DNA from 4 places in the Streptomyces sp. WG7 genome. Region 4 is predicted to be linked to each of the others. Evidence: riboswitches for the same ligand, from Rfam matches in the RefSeq annotation. Region 4 holds a riboswitch; each other region holds the start of a gene.

Region 1 (5,511 bases), on a different contig from region 4:
ACGCCGCACACCGGCCATGCGCCCACCCCCTCGTAGATGCCCTCCGTCATGACCGGCGAAGCCGGGCCGCGCCCCTCAACGTCCGCACCGCCAGCGACGCCAGCCGGGGCCGGTCGCGCACGAAGCCGTGCGCGCGGCGGGCCGGCTCGCGGCCGAGCCAGTGCAGCGCGGCGCCCGCCCCCGGACGCGTCGCCGCTCCCTCGTACACGGGCAGTTCACCGGTCTTCAGCGAGTCCTTGTACTCCGCCGGGCCCCGCCCCATGTCGAGCATGCCGATGCCCTCGGCGGCGGCCGCCTCGGCCATCCGCAGATGCAGGATCAGCCCCGGCGAGTACTTCGCGAAGTCCGGGTCGTACGCCGGGAACCAGCAGGCCAGCACCGTCGCCGAGCGCAGTCCGAAGTGGGCGGCGACCGGCCGGCGGTCGGCGTAGAGCACGGACAGCGTGCCGGTGCACTCCGGTGCCCGGGTCTCGGCCAGCCGTGCCACGAGCCGGCTGATCCACTCCTGTGCGAACCGGTCGCGGCGCCCCGTCCTGCGGTACTGCGCCGACTTCCACTCCATGAGCGTGCGCAACGCGGCCGGGTCACGCTCGTCGAACACGAAGCGCACGTCACCGACCTGGCGGCCGAGCCGGCGCTCCTTGGCGAGGGTGGTCTTGAGGAACTTCGGTGACCGGTCGCGCAGTACGCCCTCGTACGCCTCGTACCCCCGCTCGACGTCGATGACGTAGGTGGTGAGCTCCTCGGCGGCGTACGGCACGAACAGCTCCTGGTCCGCCTCCAGGTTGTCGAAGGCGAAGCTCGACAGGGAGCAGGCCCGCAGCAGTTCGCGGGTGTTCAGGGCGAGGTCCTGGCGCAGCACCGCACCCTGGCAGTCCGACACCCCGAGTCCGATCGCCCGGCCCTGGCCCAGCTGCCCGCGCTCGTGCGGCAGGAAACCGGACGCCTCCCCGCCGTCGTACACCACCGCCACCCGCGCCCGCGGCCGTACCCGGCCCACGACGTCGGTGAACTCCGGTTCCATGAACGGATTGCGTGGTGCCGTCGACTTGGCGCGCAGCTCCCGCCAGTGTTCCCGTTCCCCCTCGCCCAGCTCCTCCGGCCTGAGCACACGCACACGTCCGCTGTTCAACCCGACCCCCCGATCAAGTTCCCCCTGGACAACAGGAAGGTACCTCCGGGGGCTCCCGGCCGGTAGGTAGCGGACCATGTTGTTGCCAACCGGTGCACAGGCCTTTAACCGGCTTTAGCCGATGATGTGCCAGGTTTCGGACAGGTTCGTGCGTCCTCGTGCGCCCGTGTGCCGTACTCGTGCGCACTCGTGCCGTACTCGCGCGTCCTCGTTCGGATGCGATCGCGGGTGAGTCGGACAGGTGCGGTGTCCGTATTCTCTGATCATGGACCGCACCGCATATTCACTCGTCGCCACCGACCTCGACGGCACGCTGCTCCGCGGCGACGACACCGTCTCCGACCGGTCGCTGGCCGCGCTGGCGCGGGCGGCAGGGGCCGGTGCGCGGCACCTGGTGGTGACGGGGCGGCCGGCGCCCCGGGTGCGGTCCCTGCTCGACCGCCTCGGCTGCACGGGACTCGCGGTGTGCGGACAGGGTGCCCAGGTGTACGACGCCGGCGCGAACCGGATGCTGTGGTCGGTCACCCTGGACCGGGAACTGGCCGAGACCGCACTCGGCAAGATCGAGGCCGAGGTGGGGCAGGTGTACGCCGCGGTCGACCAGGACGGCGTCGACGGCCTCACGCTCATCGAGCCCGGGTACCTGATGCCCCACCCCACGCTGCCCGCGGTGCGGGTCGAGCGGCGCGACGAACTGTGGTCCACGCCGATCAGCAAGGTGCTGCTGCGCCACCCCGACCTGTCCGACGACGAGTTGGCGGCGACGGCGCGCGCGGTGGTGGGCTCCCTCGCCACGGTCACCATGTCGGGGCCGGGGACGGTCGAGCTCCAGCCGTGCGGCATCACCAAGGCGACCGGCCTGGCGCTGGCCGCCGAGCGCCTGGGGGTGAGCCGACGGCGGACGATCGCCTTCGGGGACATGCCCAACGACATCCCCATGTTCGACTGGGCGGCACACGGTGTCGCCATGGCCGACGCCCACCCCGAACTCAAGGCGGTGGCCGACGAGGTCACCACGACGAACGAGGACGACGGCGTGGCCGTCGTCCTCGAGCGGGTCTTCGGGGCCTCCTGAGCGGAGCCCCCTCGGCCGAGGAGCCTCCTCGGCCGGAGCCTCTTTGTCAGTGCCTCAGTGCCTCAGGCGTCAGTGCTTCAGTTCCTCAGGCGCCAGTGCTTCAGTGCCTCTGTGGCAGTGCCTCTGTGGCAGTGCGTCTCAGTACGCGCCGAAGACGTTGTCCATCGAGCCGTATCGGTCGGCCGCGTAGTTGCAGGCCGCGGTGATGTTGGCGACCGGGTCGTACGGGTCCCAGGAGGTGCCGGGCACGTGGTACGCCTCGAAGGTCGGGGCGATCACCTGGAGCAGCCCCTTGGACGGGGTGCCGTTGATGGCGTTGATGTCCCAGTTGTTGATGGCGTACGGGTTGCCGGACGACTCCCGCATGATGTTGCGGTGGATGCCCTCGTACGTCCCGGGGATGCCGTGCTGGGCCATGATGTCGAGCGACTCCCGGATCCAGCCGTCGAGGTTGTCCGGGTAGGTCGTCGCCGCGGTGGTGGCGGCCGCGGCGGCCGTGGTGGTGGCCGGGGTGGCCGCGGACGCGCCGGTGGCGCCGAGGAGCGGCAGGGCGAGCACGGCGGCGCCGGTGCCGGCCACGGCGAGCTTGCGGGCGAGGCGGCTGGTCCGGGCGTGACGGTTCTGACCGTTGGCAGACATGTGTGAGTCCCTCTCCTTACGCCTGCGAGGTGAGCTGTCGGGTTCGGGCGGGGAGGTGCCCGGCCGGGTCCTGACGGACACGGCTTCACCCCGAGCCGCTCCGGTGGTGACCGGTGCGGCGACTTACCTGGGTCCCCCGCTCCTGCCTGCGAGTTTGTTGGCGGATGACTGTGCGTCCGGGCGGTGGCAGGATTCGGCGTCCGCCCGACAGGCCGGGAACGTATGCGAGAGCACATGTCCGAAACAAGTGCAGGAATCACCCAACGCGCCTGTTGACCTTGATCTGAGGGGTTTGAGGTACTTGATCCTTTGCGGCTGCCAAGGGCCAAATGCCTTGCGGGGCAAAGGGAGGGCACAGTCGGCGGCAGGGTTGCCCGGAGGTGCGGAGGAGTGAGTCAACTCACCCGCATCGACAAGTGTGGCAAATCGGGCATTGAGGCCAACTGTGGGTCAATTGCCCATGGGTGGGAGGGGTTCGGGTGCTGGTCGACGGCCGGGCGGGCCTGCTGTCGTGCGCACCCCGTGTGTGACCCCGCCCTGAGCGGTGTTTCCGCGCGCCCTGGGGGCATCCGTTCGGGGTGGGGCAGGGTGAGCCGAGTGGGTGACGTATTCGGAGTGCGAGCCGTTGGGAGGGGTGATGTGATCATCAGTGGCGGGTTCTGGCCCCGGCGATGTCGATCAATATCTGCTCATATCGCCTGATCAAAAACATACTGTTCATGATCCGATACCGACCGGCCTGTAACGGTGGGCGCTCGCGGTGATCGAAAGGTGACCGGATACGCTGGCTCGAGTGGTGGCAGCGACCTATCGACAAACCAGGTAATCGCCAGTAGACACCAGCAGACAGGAGACCCCTCGTGACCGTCGTCGGGCCGTTCGGGCTGAGCGTGCGGGACCAGGCTCTGGAAGCCGATGTCCAGGCCGGATTGGTTGCTGTCGAGGAAGGGTTGCTTGAGGCAACCAAGAGCGAGGTTCCGTTCATCACGGAGGCCGCCCAGCATCTGGTGCGGGCCGGCGGCAAACGATTCCGGCCACTGCTGGTGATGCTCTCGTCCCAGTTCGGCGACCCCTATGCCCCCGGGATCGTGCCCTCGGCCGTCGTCGTGGAGCTGACCCACCTCGCCACCCTCTACCACGACGACGTGATGGACGAGGCCGCCGTGCGGCGTGGCGTGGCCAGCGCCAACACCCGCTGGGGCAACTCGGTCGCGGTCCTCACCGGCGACTTCCTGTTCGCCCGCGCCTCCCAGATCCTCGCCGACCTCGGGCCCGAGGCGGTCCGCGTGCAGGCCCTGGCGTTCGAGCGGCTCGTCACCGGACAGATCCTGGAGACGGCGGGGCCGCAGGACGGCCGGGACCCCGTCGACCACTACCTCGACGTGCTGGGCGGCAAGACGGGATCGCTGGTGGCGGTCTCCTGCCGGTTCGGCGCGATGATGTCCGGCGCCGACGAGACGGTCGTGGACGTGCTGACCCAGTACGGCGAGCGGCTCGGCGTCGCCTTCCAGCTCGCGGACGACGTCCTGGACATCGCCTCCGACTCCCAGGAATCGGGGAAGACGCCCGGGACCGACCTGCGCGAGGGCATCCCGACCCTCCCGGTGCTGCGGCTGCGCGAGCGGGCGGCCCGGCTGGGGCTGGCCGACGACATCGCCCTGTGCGAACTGCTGGGCTCCGACCTGAGCGACGACGCGCGGCACGCGGAGGCGCTGCGGCTGCTGCGCGCCCACCCCGCGCTGGAGCAGGCGCGACGCGACACGGTGCGGTACGCCAAGGACGCCCGGGCGGCGCTGGCCCCGCTCAGGGAGTGCGAGGCGAAGGCCGCGCTGGTGGAGCTGTGTGACGCCGTGGTGCACCGGGCCGGCTGAGCACCCTGGCCACCCGGGACCTGCGCCGGGCGGGCCGCCGTAGGGCGGCGGGTGGTGACCTGTGCCGGGCGGGCCGTTGTAGGGCGGCGGGTGGTGGCCTGCGGCGGGTGGCGGCGTAGGGCGGATCATGGCGTACGGCGGCGATGCGCGGCGTACGGCTGTGGGGGTCCACCCCCTACGGGCCGGGGGAGTCGTGACCCCTCCGTGTCATCCCGCAGGAGTAGACGGAGTTGAGCCCGCGGTCTGACGATTCCGCCTGGCCGATTTGGTCAGATGGACACCACGGAAAACACCAATCCTCACCGATTCGGGTGAGAATGGCGGCTCACGGGTGGACGAGTGCGAGGTCGCGAGACAGCCGCCGCCGACGAGGAGGCAGGGCACACATGGCACCGATCGATTCCGACGACAACACGACGGCCGGGGCGGACGAGGGCCTGCGGGCAGGGCGGCGCAGGGCCGCGCGGTACGTCGTTCCGGTCGCGGTGATGGGAGTGGCGGCCGCGACGATCGGCCTCGTCCCGGCGATCGCCGACTCCGGGGACCCCGACCTTCCGAAGGTCACGGCGGAGCAGCTCATCGAGAAGATCGCCAAGTCGGACGTCCAGCAGCTGTCCGGCACGGTCAAGATCAGCACGGACCTGGGCCTGCCGGACCTCGGCGGCCTGGAGAGCGGCCTGATGTCCGGTATGGCCGGCGGTTCGGGTGGTCCGGGCGGTGACGAGGAGGGCTCCGCGGCCGACCCGTCGGCCAAGCTCACCGAGCTGGTGACCGGCACCCACACGCTCCGGGTC
Region 2 (5,511 bases), on a different contig from region 4:
CCCATCTACGCCATCTGCGACCTGCTCGGCGTACCCCGCGAGGACCAGGACGACTTCCGGGAGTGGGCGGGCATGATGATCCGTCACGGCGGCGGGCCACGGGGCGGGGTCGCCCGGTCGGTGAAGAAGATGCGGGGCTATCTCGCCGACCTCATCCACCGCAAGCGCGCGGCCCTGCCGGCCGAACCCGGCCCCGGCGAGGACCTCATCTCCGGGCTCATCCGCGCCTCCGACCACGGCGAGCACCTCACCGAGAACGAGGCCGCGGCGATGGCCTTCATCCTGCTCTTCGCCGGTTTCGAGACCACCGTCAACCTGGTGGGCAACGGAGTGCACGCCCTGCTCACCCACCCCGAACAGCGGGCCCGCCTGCAGACGTCCCTCGCCGCGGGCGAGCGCGGCCTGCTGGAGACGGGCGTCGAGGAACTCCTGCGGTACGACGGTCCCGTGGAGCTGGCCACCTGGCGCTTCGCCACCCGGCCGCTCACCATCGGCGGGCAGGAGATCGCGGCCGGCGACCCCGTCCTCGTCGTCCTCGCCGCCGCCGACCGGGACCCGCAGCGGTTCGCGGACCCGGACACCCTGGACCTCTCCCGCCGGGACAGCCAGCACCTCGGGTACGGCCACGGCATCCACTACTGCCTCGGCGCCCCGCTCGCCCGGCTGGAGGGGCAGACCGCGATCGGCACGCTCCTCACCCGCCTCCCGGACCTGCGCCTCGCCGCCGACCCGGCCGAACTGCGCTGGCGCGGCGGACTCATCATGCGCGGTTTGCGCACCTTGCCCGTCTCGTTCACGCCGGTCGCGTCGTCGTCGGCCGACGACGGCCCGCCGTCGACGCAAAGGTGACACGCGCTCAACTCTGTGATCTTCACGTGATCTGCGCGGCATGAACTTGTGACAAGCGATCATCTGCCTATACGTTCACGAATCAGCGTGGCGCCCCGAGCACCACCCGTCGCGCGGTCCCCGTTGTCTCGTGAAAGGTCGTCGCATGCTCTCCGGGAACGGTCGTCACCGCCGCCCCCGCCAGGCTCCCGCCCTGGTCGTCGCCGCCGGAGTGACCGGCTCCGCCATCGCGATCCCGCTCCTCGGCGCCACCGGCGCCCACGCGGCCGACGGGGCGAGCTGGGACCGGGTCGCCGAGTGCGAGACCGGCGGCGCCTGGAGCCAGAACAGTGGCAACGGGTACTACGGCGGCCTGCAGCTGTCCCAGGACGCCTGGGAGCAGTACGGCGGCCTGGAGTACGCGCCCAGCGCCGACCAGGCCAGTCGCTCCCAGCAGGTGAGAGTCGCCGAGAAGATACACGCGGACCAGGGCATCGCCGCCTGGCCGACGTGCGGTCTGCTCGCGGGCCTGGGCGACGGCTCGGCGTCCGCCGGCGGTGGCTCGGGTACGGCGGGTGACGGCTCGTCGGAGGGATCGGACACCTCGAAAGAGCCGTCGGGCCTTCCCGGACTCTCCGGTGCGTCCGGCTCGACCGGCTCGTCCGGCTCGTCCGGTTCGACGGAGCCGGCGGATCCCACGTCCGAGGCGTCCCCTTCGGCTCCTTCCTCTCCCGCGTCCCCTTCCTCGCCCTCCTCGCCCTCCGCTGACCCTTCGTCGGACAGCGGGGACGATTCGACCAAGTCCGACACGTCCCCCGGCTCCGGGTCCACGGAGAGCGGCGAACCGCAGAACACCGGCGCTTCACCCACGCCCTCCCAGGAAGCCGGCGAATCGGACAAGCCGGGGCGGAATGACGGCTCTTCGGCCCTCACCGACACGGAGGAGTCCGGCGCGGGCCGGCACCGGGGCGGCAGTGCCGACGAGGGGGCGGTGGACGGTCGTACGGGCGAGTCGTCGGGGCGGCACGCCTCGCGCGGTGAGGGTGACGCGCGCCAGGCCGTGGACGGCTCGTACACCGTGCGTTCCGGCGACAGCCTCTGGGGCATCGCCGACTCTCTTGAGCTGGACGGCGGCTGGCGTTCGCTCTACGCCGGCAACAAGGAGGTCGTCGGCGCCGACCCCGACCACATCCTGCCCGGTCAGACGCTCACGGTCACGGGCGAATCGGGCGAAAAGTAGGGGGAGTTCGCGTCACGGTTAGAGATCGTATGTCCGTTTTGGATCTCGTGAGAGATAGGTCTCAGAAGCCGTGATCGTCTTTGTAAATCCGCGGAGCGCGTGACTACGGTCATGACCGCCCGTCATCGCGGGCCCCGGCTGCCGCAACGCCGAATCCTGCCAGCGGCCGTCCGGGAACAGTCGTCGCGTCAAGCGCCGAAGGCAGGAGCGGGGGACCCAAGGTAAGTGCCGCACCGGGCAGTTGAACCGGAGCGGCTAGGGGTGGAGCCGAGTTCCGCGAGGAACCCGGCCGGGCAACTCAACCGGCCCGAACCCGACAGCTCACCTCGCAGGCGTCGGTGAGGGGATCAACCATGCTGTTTTCCGGCAAGGGCAAGCACCGCCGTCCGTCCAAGGCCACCCGTGTCATCGCCGTCGCCGGTGTCACCGGTGCCGCCGTCGCCGCCCCGCTGATGGCGGCCGGCAACGCCTCCGCCGCCACCGCGTCCGAGTGGGACGCCGTCGCCCAGTGCGAGTCCGGCGGCAACTGGTCCATCAACACCGGCAACGGCTACTACGGCGGCCTGCAGTTCTCCGCCTCCACCTGGGCCGGCTACGGCGGCACGCAGTACGCCGCGACCGCGGACCAGGCCAGCAAGGCGCAGCAGATCGAGATCGCCGAGAAGGTGCTCGCGGGCCAGGGCAAGGGCGCCTGGCCGGTCTGCGGCACCGGCCTGTCGAACGCCGCGTACACCGGCGGCGGCTCCGGTGAGAGCCAGGACAGCGGCTCCTCCCAGGGCTCCGGCTCCTCCCAGGACTCCGGCAGCTCCGAGAGCGCGCAGAGCCAGGGCAGCGGCTCCGGCGCCGACCGCTCCGCCGAGCAGAAGGCCTCCCGCTCCGCCGAGCGTCCGGCCGCCGAGAAGACCGTCACCACCCCGACCGGCAAGAAGGTCGAGAAGGGCGACGGCGAGTACAAGGTGGTCACGGGCGACACCCTCAGCTCGATCGCCGAGGAGCACGACGTCGAGGGCGGCTGGGCCGAGCTGTTCAAGCTGAACGACGACATCGTCGACGACGCCGACCTGATCTACCCGGGCCAGCAGCTGCACCTGAAGTAGGCAGCAGCTCCCCTTGCTCCCGCTCCGGCGCGTGTTCCCCCGTACGCGCCGGAGCGGGATTTTCATGCCCTGACCCCGCACCCCGTTCCACCCTGACCCCGCACCCCGTTCCCGCCCTGATCCCGCACCCCGTTCCCGCCCTGATCCCGGCTCCGTTCCCGCCCTGATCCCGGCTCCGTTCCCGCCCCCGAATCCGGCCGGGTTTGCGGAAACGTCTTTGTTCCGTTCGGAAACAATTTACTCTCGGTTCTGTCCAGCGGGTGGGCCATCGGCTGGCCGATCGCCCGGAGCCGGTTAGGCTCGGTCCCGCAGAGCCGCTGCGGTCCTGTGGACCCGCGCGTCACACCGAAGCGTCACATTGAAGAAGGAGATGCTCGTGCCGTCCATCGACGTCGTCGTAGCCCGGGAAATCCTGGACTCCCGAGGCAACCCCACGGTCGAGGTCGAGGTCGGCCTCGACGACGGCAGCACGGGTCGTGCCGCCGTTCCGTCCGGCGCCTCCACCGGCGCCTTCGAGGCCATCGAACTCCGTGACGGCGACTCCAACCGTTACCTGGGCAAGGGCGTCGAGAAGGCCGTCCTGGCCGTCATCGAGCAGATCGGCCCGGAGCTCGTCGGCTACGACGCCACCGAGCAGCGCCTGATCGACCAGGCGATGTTCGACCTGGACGCCACCGACAACAAGGGCTCGCTCGGCGCCAACGCCATCCTCGGCGTCTCGCTCGCCGTCGCCCACGCCGCCTCCGAGGCCAGCGACCTGCCGCTCTTCCGCTACCTGGGCGGCCCCAACGCGCACCTGCTGCCGGTGCCGATGATGAACATCCTGAACGGCGGCTCGCACGCCGACTCCAACGTGGACATCCAGGAGTTCATGATCGCCCCGATCGGCGCGGAGTCCTTCTCCGAGGCCCTGCGCTGGGGCGCCGAGGTCTACCACACCCTGAAGAAGGTCCTGAAGAGCAAGGGCCTGGCCACCGGCCTCGGCGACGAGGGCGGCTTCGCCCCGAACCTCGGCTCCAACCGCGAGGCCCTCGACCTCATCCTCGAGGCCATCAAGGAAGCCGGCTACACCCCCGGCGAGCAGATCGCCCTCGCGCTCGACGTCGCCGCGTCCGAGTTCTACAAGGACGGCTCCTACACCTTCGAGGGCAAGGAGCGCACGGCCGCCGAGATGACCGAGTACTACGCCGAGCTGGTCGAGGCGTACCCGCTGGTCTCCATCGAGGACCCGCTGTTCGAGGACGACTGGGACGGCTGGAAGATCCTCACCGGCAAGCTCGGCGACAAGGTCCAGATCGTCGGCGACGACCTGTTCGTCACCAACCCGGAGCGCCTGGCCCGCGGCATCGAGGAGAGCGCCGCCAACGCCCTGCTGGTCAAGGTCAACCAGATCGGTTCGCTGACCGAGACCCTGGACGCCGTCGAGCTGGCCCAGCGCAACGGCTTCAAGTGCATGATGTCCCACCGTTCCGGCGAGACCGAGGACGTCACCATCGCCGACCTGGCCGTCGCCACCAACTGCGGCCAGATCAAGACCGGCGCCCCGGCCCGCTCCGAGCGCGTCGCCAAGTACAACCAGCTGCTGCGCATCGAGGAGATCCTCGACGACGCCGCGGTGTACGCCGGCCGCAGCGCGTTCCCGCGCTTCAAGGGCTGACCGCGGCCCCGAGAGGCAGCGTCGTACGTACGTCCCCGTACCCGGTCCCGTACCGTGTGCGGGGACGTACGCGTGTGCACGGGAGGCGGAGACCAGGATGGCCGTGAAGGACCGGGACCGTTTCTCCACCGCGACCAGGATCCGGATCATCGGGGAGCAGACCGCGGCCCGGGTCTACCGCTCGCAGACCAAGCGCCAGGCCCGCCGCTCCCGGCTGACCGGCCGGGCCGCGCTGCTCGCGATGGTGCTCTGCTCGCTCGTCGTGGCGCTCGCCTATCCGATACGGCAGTACGTCGCCCAGCGTGCCGAGATCGCCGATCTGCGGCGGGAGCAGCAGGAGACCCGGGACCGGGTCGAGGAACTGCGCGACCTCAAGGCACGCTGGCAGGACGACGCCTACGCCGAGCAGCAGATCCGGCTGCGGCTGCACTACGTGATGCCGGGGGAGACCGGGTTCGTCGTCGTCGACCCGGACGCGGCCAGGAAGGCCCGCGCCGAGGCCGGTGCCGCCGACCGCCCCTGGTACCGGAACGTATGGGACGGGGTCGACAAGGCCGACACCGCCGCCCGCCGGCAGTGAACCGACAGCGCCGGCAGTGACTCAACAGGAAGACCAGCAGAAGACAGCCATGCAGACTCCCCCGCCGACCACCCCGCGCACCGAGCCCACCGACGCGGACGTCGAGGCC
Region 3 (5,511 bases), on a different contig from region 4:
CGGCTCGCGACCGCCACCGTGTACAGCAGCCTGGAACCGTGCGCCCGCCGCGCCTCCCGGCCCGCGCCCTGCGCCCGGCTCATCCTCGACGCCGGGGTGCCCCGCGTGGTCACGGCCTGGCGGGAACCCGACACCTTCGTACCGGGGGCCGACGGCAGCGGAGTGCTCGCGGCCGGGGGCGCCGCCGTCGTCGTACTGCCGGAGTACGAGCAGCGGGCGAAGGCGCCGAACCGCCATCTGGAGGGGTAGCGGAGCGCCGCTGGAAGGGGTGCGGAGGTACGGATGTGCATTCCGCCCCCGGGATGACGTACAGTAGAGACACAACGGCGCGGGGTGGAGCAGCTCGGTAGCTCGCTGGGCTCATAACCCAGAGGTCGCAGGTTCAAATCCTGTCCCCGCTACTGAAGACCGAAGGCCGGAATCCTCAGGGATTCCGGCCTTCGGTGCGTTCTGCCCCCCCGGCGCATCGCCCAGTCACCAGTCACCAGTCACCAGTCACCCGGTCGGCCCGCACGGCTCGCCCCCCACCCCCGCTCCGGGAAACCTGGACGGAGGGACGGCAAGCGGCGCAGACGTGCGGGGTGGCGGGAGACCAGTGGTGCGGCCAGGTGACGTGGACGACGAAGGGACGTACGCCAGAGCCGGCGGCCGACTCCCCGGCGACCCCGTGCCCGACCCCGGCGTCGGTGACGGCCCGGAGCCACCCCGGCCGGACCCGGGCCGGCCGCGGGCGTGGCGGACCTCGTACGGGCGGGCCTTCGTACGCCTGCTGCCCGTACTGCTGATCGTCGTCGCCATCCTGTACGACCTCTTCACCCCGAGGTACTTCACCGCAGGCCCCCTCTACACGGCCGCGCCCCTGGTCGCCGCCCCGATCTACTCGCGGCGCGGCACGGCGCTCACCGGTGCCGCCGTCGTCGCCGCCGTCGTCGGGCTGCAACTGAGCAAGGGCGTCATCCACTACGTCGACTCCCTCACCGAACTGATCACCATCGCGACGGTCGCCGTGCTCGCCGTCCTCGTGAACGGCTTCGTCCGCCGCACCGGCGAGCGCCTCGTCTCCGTGCGCGAGATCGCCGAGGCCGCCCAGCGCGCCGTGCTGCCCGAGCCCGCCGAGCGGATCGGCGGCTTCGAGATCGCCGCCTGCTACGAGGCCGCGCAGGCCGACGCCTTCATCGGCGGCGACCTCTACGCCGTACAGGACAGCGCGCGCGGCATCCGGCTCATCGTCGGGGACGTGCGCGGCAAGGGCATGGGCGCCGTGGGCGCCGTCGCCGTCGTGATCGGCGCCTTCCGGGAGGCCGCCGAACAGGAGGCGACGCTGGAGGCGGTGGCGCAGCGGCTGGAGCGGGCGCTGGCCCGCGAGGGCTCCCGCCGGGACGGACTGGACGCCTTCGAGGGCTTCACCACCGCCGTGCTCGCCGAACTCCCGCACGGCGACGGGGTCGTCCGCATCGTCAACCGCGGCCACCCGCCGCCCCTGCTGCTGTACGCCGACGGCACCCTGCGCCCACTGCCCGCCCGGGAATCGGCGCTGCCGCTCGGCATGGGAGAGCTCGGCGTGTGGCCCGACCGTGCGGAGGAGGCCGACTTCCCCGGTGGGGCCACACTGCTGCTGTACACCGACGGAGTCTCGGAAGCCCGGGACGCCCAGGGCGAGTTCTACGACCCGCAGGCGCGGCTGGCCGGCCGCGTCTTCCGGCATCCGTCGGAACTGCTCGGCACCCTCGCCGACGACGTGCGCCGGCACTCCGGGGGCGGCATGGCCGACGACATGGCACTGCTCGCCGTACGACGGCCCTGACCGATGTCACGGCACGTGACGGACCGACCGCCCTCCGCATAACAACTGACACACCATCAGAAAGTTGTGACGCGAGGGGGAATACTGAGACGGGGTCAACTCGCCCCGCTTTGACCGCCCATGAGGCGTACGTCCCGGCCGGATTCGTTAATGATCTAGAGGAACGGCTTGGAATCCGAGCCTCGCGTCTATTAACGTTCGATAACGCAGCGCGGTCGTCCCAGCCGTCACAGAAGGCGGCTCCGTGCGCACGCGCCGAATCCCGCAAGGGAACCGGGGAACCACCACATTGGGGTGAATCGGGCGTAAGGCGCCGTGGAGACACGGCGGATATACGCGCGTAGGAGACCTTCCTGCTCCGAACCCGTCAGCTAACCCGGTAGGCGAGAAGGAAGGAAAGGAGCACGCCCACGTGGCGTCCAACCGGCCTGCCCCCGAGGCCCCGTTCGTGCCGAACCAGCACGACGCGGACACCTTCGGCTACGACGGCTACCGCACCGAAGAGGGCCCCTGGGAGGAATGGAATCCCACCGCGGAATCCATCCGACCGGTACGCGGCCGGCACCGCGTCGCCAAGCAGCGCGGCGGACTCGCCCGCAGCTCCACCGTCCTCGGCGTCGGTGTCATAGCGGCCGTCGGCGCGGGTGGCATGGCCAGCGCGCAGACCGGCAAGCCGCCGGTGTCGATCTCCATGCCGGACCTGCCGAACGTCGGCTCGCTCATCTCCGACGACGAGGAGCCGGAGCCCGAGGGTTCCGCCACCCCGCTCAGCGGCATCGGCGTGGCGGCCGCCACCGCCACCGGCACCGAGGACACCGCCGGCGCCGGTGAGACGCTGCGGGCCCGGATCATGGCGCAGGCCGAGCAGCAGCAGGCCCAGGTGGAGAGCAAGGCCGCCGCCGAAGCCGTCGCCGCAGCCGAGAAGAAGGCCGCGGAAGCCGCCGCCGAGGCGGAGAAGGAGGCCCAGGCCAAGGCCGCCGCCGCCAAGAAGAAGGCGCAGGAGGCGGCCGAGAAGAAGGCCGAGGCCGAACGGCTCGCGAAGCTGGCCAAGCAGTACACCCTGCCGACCTCGTCCTACACGATCTCCTCGAGCTTCGGTCAGGCCGGCGCCTACTGGTCCTCCGGCTACCACACCGGCCTGGACTTCGCCGCCCCCACGGGCACGCTGCTCAAGGCGGTCCACAGCGGCACCATCACGTCGGCCGGATACGACGGGTCGTACGGCTACAAGACCGTGCTGACCCTCGATGACGGAACCGAGATCTGGTACGCCCACCAGTCCTCCATCAGCGTCAGCGTCGGCCAGAAGGTCGCCACCGGCGACATCATCGGCCGCGTCGGCGCCACCGGCAACGTCACCGGCGCCCACCTCCACATGGAGGTCCACACGGCCGACGGCGGCGGTATCGACCCGATGGCGTGGCTGCAGAACAAGGGCCTCAACCCCTGAGTACCCACGCTGACCCATCCGCTCCCCGCTGATCCCCGGCGGTCCTGACGGCAACCCCCCGACGTCAGGGCTGCCGGTTTGCGGGTTCTTTGCGCCACGGCCGGAATCACATCGTCCGGTGTGTTCGTTGACGCAGGACATGACTTCTCTGCGCAAGCTCGGCTCCTCCGACCTGGAGGTCTTCCCCCTCGCCCTCGGCGGCAACGTCTTCGGCTGGACCGCCGACCGGGACCGCTCCTTCGCCGTCCTCGACGCCTACACCGCGGCCGGCGGCAACTTCCTCGACACCGCCGACTCCTACTCGGCGTGGGTCGACGGCAACACCGGCGGAGAGTCCGAGACCCTCATCGGCGAGTGGCTCGCCTCCCGCGGCAACCGCGGCGACGTCGTCCTCGCCACCAAGGTCAGCCAGCACCCCGAGTACCCGGGACTGACCGCCGCGAACATCAAGGCCGCCGCCGACGCCTCGCTGCGCCGCCTGCGCACCGACCACATCGACCTCTACTACACCCACTTCGACAAGCCCGAGGTGCCGGTGGAGGAGATCATCGGCGCGCTCGACGAGCTGGTGAGGGCGGGCAAGGTCCGGCACATCGCCGCCTCCAACATCTCCGCGGAGCGGCTCGCGGAGTCCCTGGCCTTCTCCGACCGCGAGGGCCTCGCCCGCTACGTGGCCCTCCAGCCCCACTACAACCTGGTCTCGCGCGACACGTACGAGGGCGAGCCGCGCGACCTCGCCGAGCGGGCCGGGCTGGCCGCCGTGCCGTACTACGCCCTCGCGTCCGGCTTCCTCACGGGCAAGTACCGGCCCGGTGCGGACGTCGACAGTCCTCGGGCGGGCGGCGCCGCGAAGCACCTGGAGACCGAGCGCGGCCGGCGGGTCCTCGCCGCCCTCGACGAGATCGCCGAGGCCCACGACGCTCCCGTCGCCACGGTCGCCCTGGCCTGGCTGGCCGCACAGCCGACGGTGGCCGCGCCGATCGCGTCCGCGCGCACGGTGGAGCAGCTGCCGGCGCTGCTGGGGGTGGCGGAGCTGAGCCTGACGGAGGACGAGGCCGGGAAGCTCACGGAGGCGTCGGCCTGAGGGCCGGTCGCGCCGGCGGACCGGGCGCTGTGGGCCGTAAGCACCGGGAGCTGTGGGCCGTAAGTCTGCGGGCGGGGCGTCCGATGGCCGGGCGTCCGCGGGCCGGGCGCCGTGCGACGGGCGGCTGCGGGCTTACGGCCGGTAGGGGTCGGGCGGGGCGTACGGGTGGTGCGGGCTGGAAGGGGCGTAGGGGTTGCTCGGGGAGTATGCGGCCGGTGCGGGGTACGGTGCCGGGGCCGCCGCGGGACGGCCGGGGCCGTACGGCCCGTACGCGTACGGCCAGGCCGGTACCGCCACCGGCACGGGTGGCGCGGTGGCCCGCGCCGCGTAGTCCAGCGCCGGTCGGGCCACGTCGCGCCGGTGCCACAGGGCGTCGAGCAGTTCCCGCTCCCGCAGGGTGAAGTCGGCGCCCGCCGTGCCCCGGCGCCCCCGCTGCCGGAGGAACGCCAGCGAGGTCGCGTACGCCTCGTACCGTGCCACCGCCCGCGCCGCCTCCTTCCCGCCGTGCCGGTGTGCGTGCTGCCGGGCGATGCGGCGGGCGCGCATCGAGCCGAGCGCGTACGGTTCGGCCGGTGCCAGCCACCCGGCCATGACGTACACGGGCAGTTCGGTCCGTACGGTGCCCAGTTCGCGCTGCCGGGTCCAGATCACCAGCCAGGTCAGCAGACCGAACGAGGGCACCATGACAGCCGCGTACACGGAGAGGAAGCCGTACTCGCCGAACGAGGCCGAGCCGTTCCACAGCGCGTGCATGCCCATCGCGAGCAGCAGGCCGCACAGGGGGAGCAGGGCCCGGCGCAGGCGGTGACGGCCCGCCCGGAGCGCGGCGATGCCGAAGCCGATACCGGTGAGCACGGTGAAGAGCGGGTGGGCGAACGGCGACATCACGATGCGGACGAAGAAGGTCGCCGCGGTGACGGACGTCAAGCCGCTGTCGCCGGTGAGCTGGTCGGTGCCGAAGGCGGTGCCCAGGTAGAGGATGTTCTCGGTGAAGGCGAAGCCGGTGGCGGTGACACCGGCGACGACCACGCCGTCGACGATGCCGGTGAAGTGGCGCCTGCGGAAGAGGAAGACCAGGAGGACGGCGGCGGCCTTGGCGGACTCCTCGACGACCGGGGCTATGACCGTGGCGCCCAGGGTGTCCGCGCCGGCCGGGTCGGCGGTGGCCGTCGC
Region 4 (5,511 bases):
CCCTGCACCACGACCAGCGGTTTGACGGCCGCCGTCCGCCGTGCCAGGCGGGTGAACTTGCGCGGGTTGCCGATGGACTCCAGGTACATCAGCGCGACGTCCGTCTCCGGGTCGTCGTACCAGTACTGAAGGACGTCGTTGCCGGAGACGTCGGCCCGGTTGCCGGACGAGACGAAGCTCGACACGCCGGTGACGCCGGTGACCCCGCCGCCGCGCCGGTGCAGCCGGGACAGCAGGGCGATGCCGATGGCACCGGACTGGGCGAACAGGCCGATCCGTCCGGTGCGGGGCATCTCGGGGGCGAGGGAGGCGTTGAGCCGCACGTCCGGGGACGTGTTGATGATCCCGAAGGCGTTGGGCCCGATGATCCGCATGCCGTACGTGCGCGCGTGCCGCACGAGTGCGCGCTGGCGTTCGCGTCCTTCGGGGCCGCTGTCGGCGTATCCGGCGGAGATCACGACGAGACCCTGCACCCCGTGCTCGCCGCACTCGGTGACCACCTCGGGGACGTGCTCGGCGGGCACGGTGACGACGGCCAGGTCGACGGGGCCGTCGATGTCGCGCACCGAGCGGCGCGCCGGGACCCCGTCCAGTTCCGTGCCGCCCTGGGGGAACGCCTTGTTCACGGCGTACAGCGACCCCGTGTAGCCCGCGTCCCGGATGTTGCCGAGGATGCTGCGGCCGACGCCTCCGGGTGTGCGGCCGGTGCCGATGACCGCCACCGACCCGGGCTGCAGCAGCCGCTGAACGGAACGCGCCTCCGCGCGGTGCTCGCGCGCGTACTGCACGGCGAGCGAGCGGTCGGTGGGTTCGAGGCCGAACTCCAGGCGGACCACGCCGTCCTCGAAACTCCGCTTCTGGGTGTACCCGGCGTCCATGAACACCTTGATCATCTTGGTGTTGGCGGGCAGCACCTCGGCGGCGAAGCGGCGGATGCCGCGCTCACGGGCGACGGCGGCGATGTGTTCCAGCAGCGCGGAGGCGACGCCGCGCCCCTGGTGGGCGTCCTGGACGAGAAAGGCGACCTCGGCCTCGTCGGAGACGGGAGGGGCGGGCGCGAAGCGCCCTCCGGCAAGGGCGGTGGTGGGCGAGGGGTGGGACGTCGCGGGTGTTCCACCGGCGCCGATCCGGTCGTAGCGTACGGTGGCGATGAACTCGCCGCCGATGGTGGCCGCGAGTCCCACCCGGTCCACAAAGTCGTGGTGCGTGAAGCGGTGGACGTCCTTGGCGGACAGGCGAGGGTACGGCGCGAAGAAGCGGTAGTACTTCGACTCGTCGGAGACCTGCTCGTAGAAGCTGACCAGGCGCTCGGCGTCATCAACGGTGATGGGGCGGACGCGCGCGGTGCCGCCGTCGCGCAGCACCACGTCGGCCTCCCAATGGGCGGGGTACTCGTGCCGGTCCGACGAGGTCTGCATGGGCCCCAGAGTACGGCTCGCGTACGACAACGGCGCGAGGCAGTCTGTGGAGGACGGAAGCTCGGACCGAGGCCGCGGTCCGACGACCACACGGGCGGCACACAGCCGTCCGGGCACGCTTCACGATGTGGGAAACTGGTCTAGACAAGACTGGTCTAGACAACATGAACCCCTGAATACCTGAAGGGCAGCATCACATGGCTGAGCGCCGCGTCAACGTCGGCTGGGCCGAGGGCCTCCACGCCCGCCCCGCCTCCATCTTCGTCCGAGCCGCCACGGCCACAGGCGTCCCGGTGACGATCGCCAAGGCCGACGGTTCCCCCGTCAACGCGGCCTCCATGCTGGCCGTCCTCGGCCTCGGCGCCCAGGGCGGCGAGGAGATCGTCCTCGCCTCCGACGCCGAGGGCGCGGACGCCGCCCTGGAGCGGCTGGCGAAGCTGGTCTCCGAAGGGCTCGAGGAGCTTCCCGAGACCGTCTGAGCCGTCTGAACCGTCTGACGGACAGCAGCATTGAAAGGCCCGCCCGGACCACCGGGCGGGCCTTTTGATTTCTTTCGGCTTCGCTCTTCTGCGGGCATCCGGGCATTCCGGGGCGTCGGTAGGCCAGGAAGTCGAGAAGTCAGAAAGTCGAGAAGCCAGAAAGTCGGGCAACCGGGCAGCCGGGCAGCAAAAAAGACTCCTCGAATTACTCTTACCCTCTCTTGTATACGGCCCTCGCGTTAAGCCCGCAGGCTCGACGTGTTTACGGCACGTTGCGATTTCCTCACACGCCTTGTCCGTTCGCCGTCGGAAGCGAATCGCAGCCGGTATCCCGGCGTCGACCGCTCGGTGTGCAGCATCATGAGCGCCCGCGCGCGCTCGCTGTCGCCCCGGGCCACCGCGTCGGCGATCGCACCGTGCTCCGCCCAGTACTCCACGGGTCCGGCCGGCGCGTCCACGGTGTACATCCAAGCGATCTTGTGGCGCAACTGGGTCAGCAACGCCGCCAGGGAGGGGCTGCCCGCGGCCTGGGCGAGGGTGTCGTGGAACCAGCCGCCCAGGGAACGCAGATCCTCGCTGTTGCCCTGCCTGGCCCGCTCCTGCCCCAGCCTGACCAGTCCGCGCAGCACCTTGAGGTGGGCCTCGGTACGGCGCCGGGCGGCCCGGGAGGCGCCGAGGGGTTCGAGGAGCGTACGGGCCTCCAACAGGTCGGCGGCCTCCTGTTCGCCGGGTTCCGCCACGCACGCGCCCGCATGCCGCCGGGTCACCACGAAGCCCTCGGCCTCCAGCGTGCGCAGGGCCTCACGGACCGGGACGCGGGAGACTCCGTAACGGCGGGCGAGCAGTTCCTCGGTGAGCCGGCTGCCGCGCCCGTGGACGCCGGCGACGATGTCGTCCCGGATCGCCGTGCACACCGAGTGCGCCGGAATACGCATGCCCGACCTCCGCCTTGATCCCCAAGAAAACGTCGACGATTGACGCGTGAGCAGTGACTCTAGGCCAGTCGGGCGGATATTCCGACGGCGGGGCGGATTTCATGGACATTTTTTGGACAGCGGCGACGCCTGGATCACCCACGGAAATGCGAACGCCCCGGCTCGGGAGCCGGGGCGTTCGAGTGCCGTACCGTCCGTCGTCAGACGTTCACACCGTGGGAGCGGAGATAGGCGACGGGGTCCATGTCCGAGCCGTACTCGGGGCTCGTACGGGCCTCGAAGTGCAGGTGGGCTCCGGTGACGTTGCCGGTGGCGCCGGAGAGGCCGATCTGGTGACCGGCGGCGACCGCCTGGCCGACCGAGACGGCGATGGAGGACAGGTGGCCGTACTGCGTGTACGTGCCGTCGTGCATCCTGATCACGACCTGGTTGCCGTACGCCCCGCCCCAGCCGGCCTCGACGACGGTGCCGACACCGACCGCGTGCACGGAGGTGCCGCTCGCGGCGTGGAAGTCGATGCCGGTGTGGCTGCCCGAGGACCACAGGGAGCTGCCGGCCTGGTAGGCGGTGGAGACGTAGGAGGCGGTGATCGGCGACACGAAGGTGTTGAGGCGCTCGCGCTCCGCCTCGCGCGCGGCGCGCTCCTTGGCCTCGCGTGCCTCCTCGGCCGCCTCGACGGCCCGCTCGCGTGCGGCCTCCTGGGCCGCCTCACGGGCGGCGGCGTCCAGCGCGGCCCGCTTCTGCGCGGTGGCCTGGGCGTCGATCTCGTCGGCTACGGCGTCGCCGATGGTGACGACCGGGGTGAGTCCGCTCTGCTCCGCCTCGGACTCGGCGGCGAGCGCCGGAGCGGCGAGGGTGCCGACGACACCGGTGGTGGCGAGGGCCGCGACGCCCGCCGCGTGGGCGGTGGTGCGATGCATCCGGCTGGGACGGCGATGCTTGCCGGTGGCGCGCGTGAACGCCATGTGGAGGCTGGTCCTTTCCTTCCCTCTCGCCTACCGGGTTAGCTGACGGGTTCGGAGCAGGAAGGTCTCCTACGGACCCCCTCGCTTCACGCGCGGGCGTCCGATTCACCCCAGGGACTGCGATGGGTCCCCGGCTCCCCTGGCTCGCGCCGTACGGGGACTCGGCGATGGCTGTCCGGTGCCGCGGGTGCGGCGCACTGCCTGACGAACAGCCCGGACGACGCTAAACGGGGTGTCTTCAATCCTCAAACGCAACCGGCCTTTTGTAGCGCACGCCACAGGGCAGACGGTCAGTCAGCCCCTCAATTCGGACAAAAGGCGGCCCTGGTGACACTGTGGTCACCAGGGCCGCCACGCGCGCGTGCCGCTACTCGGCCGCCACGACGGTCACTTCACCGATGCCGAGGGCCTCGACGGGCTCCTTGATCTGCGCCGCGTCGCCGACGAGGACCGTCACCAGACGGTCCACCGGGAAGGCGTTCACGACCGCCGCCGTGGCCTCCACGGTTCCCGTGGCGGCCAGTTGGCGGTAGAGCGTGGCCTGGTAGTCGTCCGGCAGGTGCTGTTCGACCTGGTCGGCCAGCGTGCTCGCCACGGCCGCAGCCGTCTCGTACTTCAGCGGCGCCACACCGACCAGGTTCTGCACGGCGACGTCGCGCTCGGCGTCGGTGAGCCCGCCCTCCGCGACCTTCCGCAGCACCGTCCACAGGTCCTCCAGCGCGGGACCGGTGTTGGGGGTGTCGACGGAGCCGCTGATGGCCAGCAGGGCGGCGCCCGTGCCGTCGGGCGCGGAACGCAGGACCTGTGCGAACGACCGCACGCCGTAGGTGTAGCCCTTCTCCTCGCGCAGGACGCGGTCCAGGCGCGAGGTGAGGGTGCCGCCGAGGCAGTAGGCGCCGAGCACCTGGGCGGGCCACACGCGGTCGTGCCGGTCGGAGCCGGTGCGACCGATCAGCAGCTGCGTCTGGACGGCTCCGGGGCGGTCCACGATGACGACCCGGCCCCTGTCGTCGGCGGTCACCGGCGGCACGGGACGCGGCTCGGCGGCGGAGCCGGTCCACGCGCCCAGCGTGTCACCGAGCAGCGCGTCGAGGTCGACGCCGGTGAGGTCGCCGACGACCACCGCGGTGGCCGTGGCGGGCCGGACGTGCTTCTCGTAGAAGGCGCGTACGGCCGCGGAGTCGATGCTCGCGACCGTCTCCTCGGTGCCCTGACGCGGGCGCGACATGCGCGTCCCGGCCGGGAACAGCTCCTTGTAGAGCTCCTTGGCCGCGCGGCGTGCCGGGTTGGCCAGCTCGTGCGGAATCTCGTCGAGCCGGTTGCGGACCAGCCGCTCGACTTCGCTGTCCGCGAACGCGGGCGCCCGGAGGGCGTCGGCGACCAGGCCGAGGGCCTTGGCGAGGCGCGAGACGGGCACCTCCAGGCTCAGCCGGACGCCGGGGTGGTCGGCGTGTGCGTCGAGGGTGGCGCCGCAGCGCTCCAGCTCGGCGGCGAACTCCTCGGCGGAGTGCTTGTCGGTGCCCTCGGAGAAGGCGCGCGCCATGATCGTGGCGAGGCCGTCGAGGCCGGCCGGTTCGGCGTCGAGGGGTGCGTCCAGATTGATCTCGACAGCGACGACCTGCTGGCCGGGGCGGTGGCAGCGCAGCACCGTCAGGCCGTTGTCGAGGCTGCCGCGCTCCGGGGCCGGGAACGCCCACGGCTTGGGCTCGCCGGC

What was found. A riboswitch is a leader RNA that binds a small molecule or an ion and turns the genes downstream of it on or off. The one in region 4 is predicted to bind cyclic di-AMP.
Region 1: it holds a riboswitch for cyclic di-AMP, as region 4 does, so the genes downstream of both, ACP4J0_RS18905 (transglycosylase SLT domain-containing protein) here and ACP4J0_RS07795 (M23 family metallopeptidase) in region 4, are expected to answer to the same signal.
Region 2: it holds a riboswitch for cyclic di-AMP, as region 4 does, so the genes downstream of both, ACP4J0_RS00445 (transglycosylase family protein) here and ACP4J0_RS07795 (M23 family metallopeptidase) in region 4, are expected to answer to the same signal.
Region 3: it holds a riboswitch for cyclic di-AMP, as region 4 does, so the genes downstream of both, ACP4J0_RS31025 (M23 family metallopeptidase) here and ACP4J0_RS07795 (M23 family metallopeptidase) in region 4, are expected to answer to the same signal.

What each region holds. Positions count from the first base shown of each region.
Region 1 covers NZ_JBNGGE010000017.1:22,304-27,814, reverse strand. Annotated here, with positions in the region: gene ACP4J0_RS18920 (glycosyltransferase) at 1-18, opposite strand, end outside; gene ACP4J0_RS18915 (GNAT family N-acetyltransferase) at 47-1,117, opposite strand; gene ACP4J0_RS18910 (HAD family hydrolase) at 1,398-2,207, shown strand; gene ACP4J0_RS18905 (transglycosylase SLT domain-containing protein) at 2,346-2,846, opposite strand; cyclic di-AMP (ydaO/yuaA leader) riboswitch at 2,852-3,019, opposite strand; gene ACP4J0_RS18900 (polyprenyl synthetase family protein) at 3,707-4,717, shown strand; gene ACP4J0_RS18895 (LolA family protein) at 5,104-5,511, shown strand, end outside.
Region 2 covers NZ_JBNGGE010000001.1:98,876-104,386, reverse strand. Annotated here, with positions in the region: gene ACP4J0_RS00455 (cytochrome P450 family protein) at 1-849, shown strand, start outside; gene ACP4J0_RS00450 (transglycosylase family protein) at 995-2,068, shown strand; cyclic di-AMP (ydaO/yuaA leader) riboswitch at 2,252-2,418, shown strand; gene ACP4J0_RS00445 (transglycosylase family protein) at 2,422-3,165, shown strand; gene eno (phosphopyruvate hydratase) at 3,542-4,822, shown strand; gene ACP4J0_RS00435 (FtsB family cell division protein) at 4,920-5,402, shown strand; gene ACP4J0_RS00430 (DUF501 domain-containing protein) at 5,452-5,511, shown strand, end outside.
Region 3 covers NZ_JBNGGE010000044.1:46,332-51,842, forward strand. Annotated here, with positions in the region: gene ACP4J0_RS31010 (dihydrofolate reductase family protein) at 1-249, shown strand, start outside; tRNA gene ACP4J0_RS31015 (tRNA-Met) at 328-401, shown strand; gene ACP4J0_RS31020 (PP2C family protein-serine/threonine phosphatase) at 614-1,804, shown strand; cyclic di-AMP (ydaO/yuaA leader) riboswitch at 2,048-2,205, shown strand; gene ACP4J0_RS31025 (M23 family metallopeptidase) at 2,217-3,254, shown strand; gene ACP4J0_RS31030 (aldo/keto reductase) at 3,394-4,338, shown strand; gene ACP4J0_RS31035 (PrsW family intramembrane metalloprotease) at 4,471-5,511, opposite strand, start outside.
Region 4 covers NZ_JBNGGE010000005.1:78,845-84,355, reverse strand. Annotated here, with positions in the region: gene ACP4J0_RS07810 (GNAT family N-acetyltransferase) at 1-1,418, opposite strand, end outside; gene ACP4J0_RS07805 (HPr family phosphocarrier protein) at 1,616-1,897, shown strand; gene ACP4J0_RS07800 (GntR family transcriptional regulator) at 2,137-2,832, opposite strand; gene ACP4J0_RS07795 (M23 family metallopeptidase) at 3,033-3,797, opposite strand; cyclic di-AMP (ydaO/yuaA leader) riboswitch at 3,810-3,974, opposite strand; gene ACP4J0_RS07790 (M16 family metallopeptidase) at 4,165-5,511, opposite strand, start outside.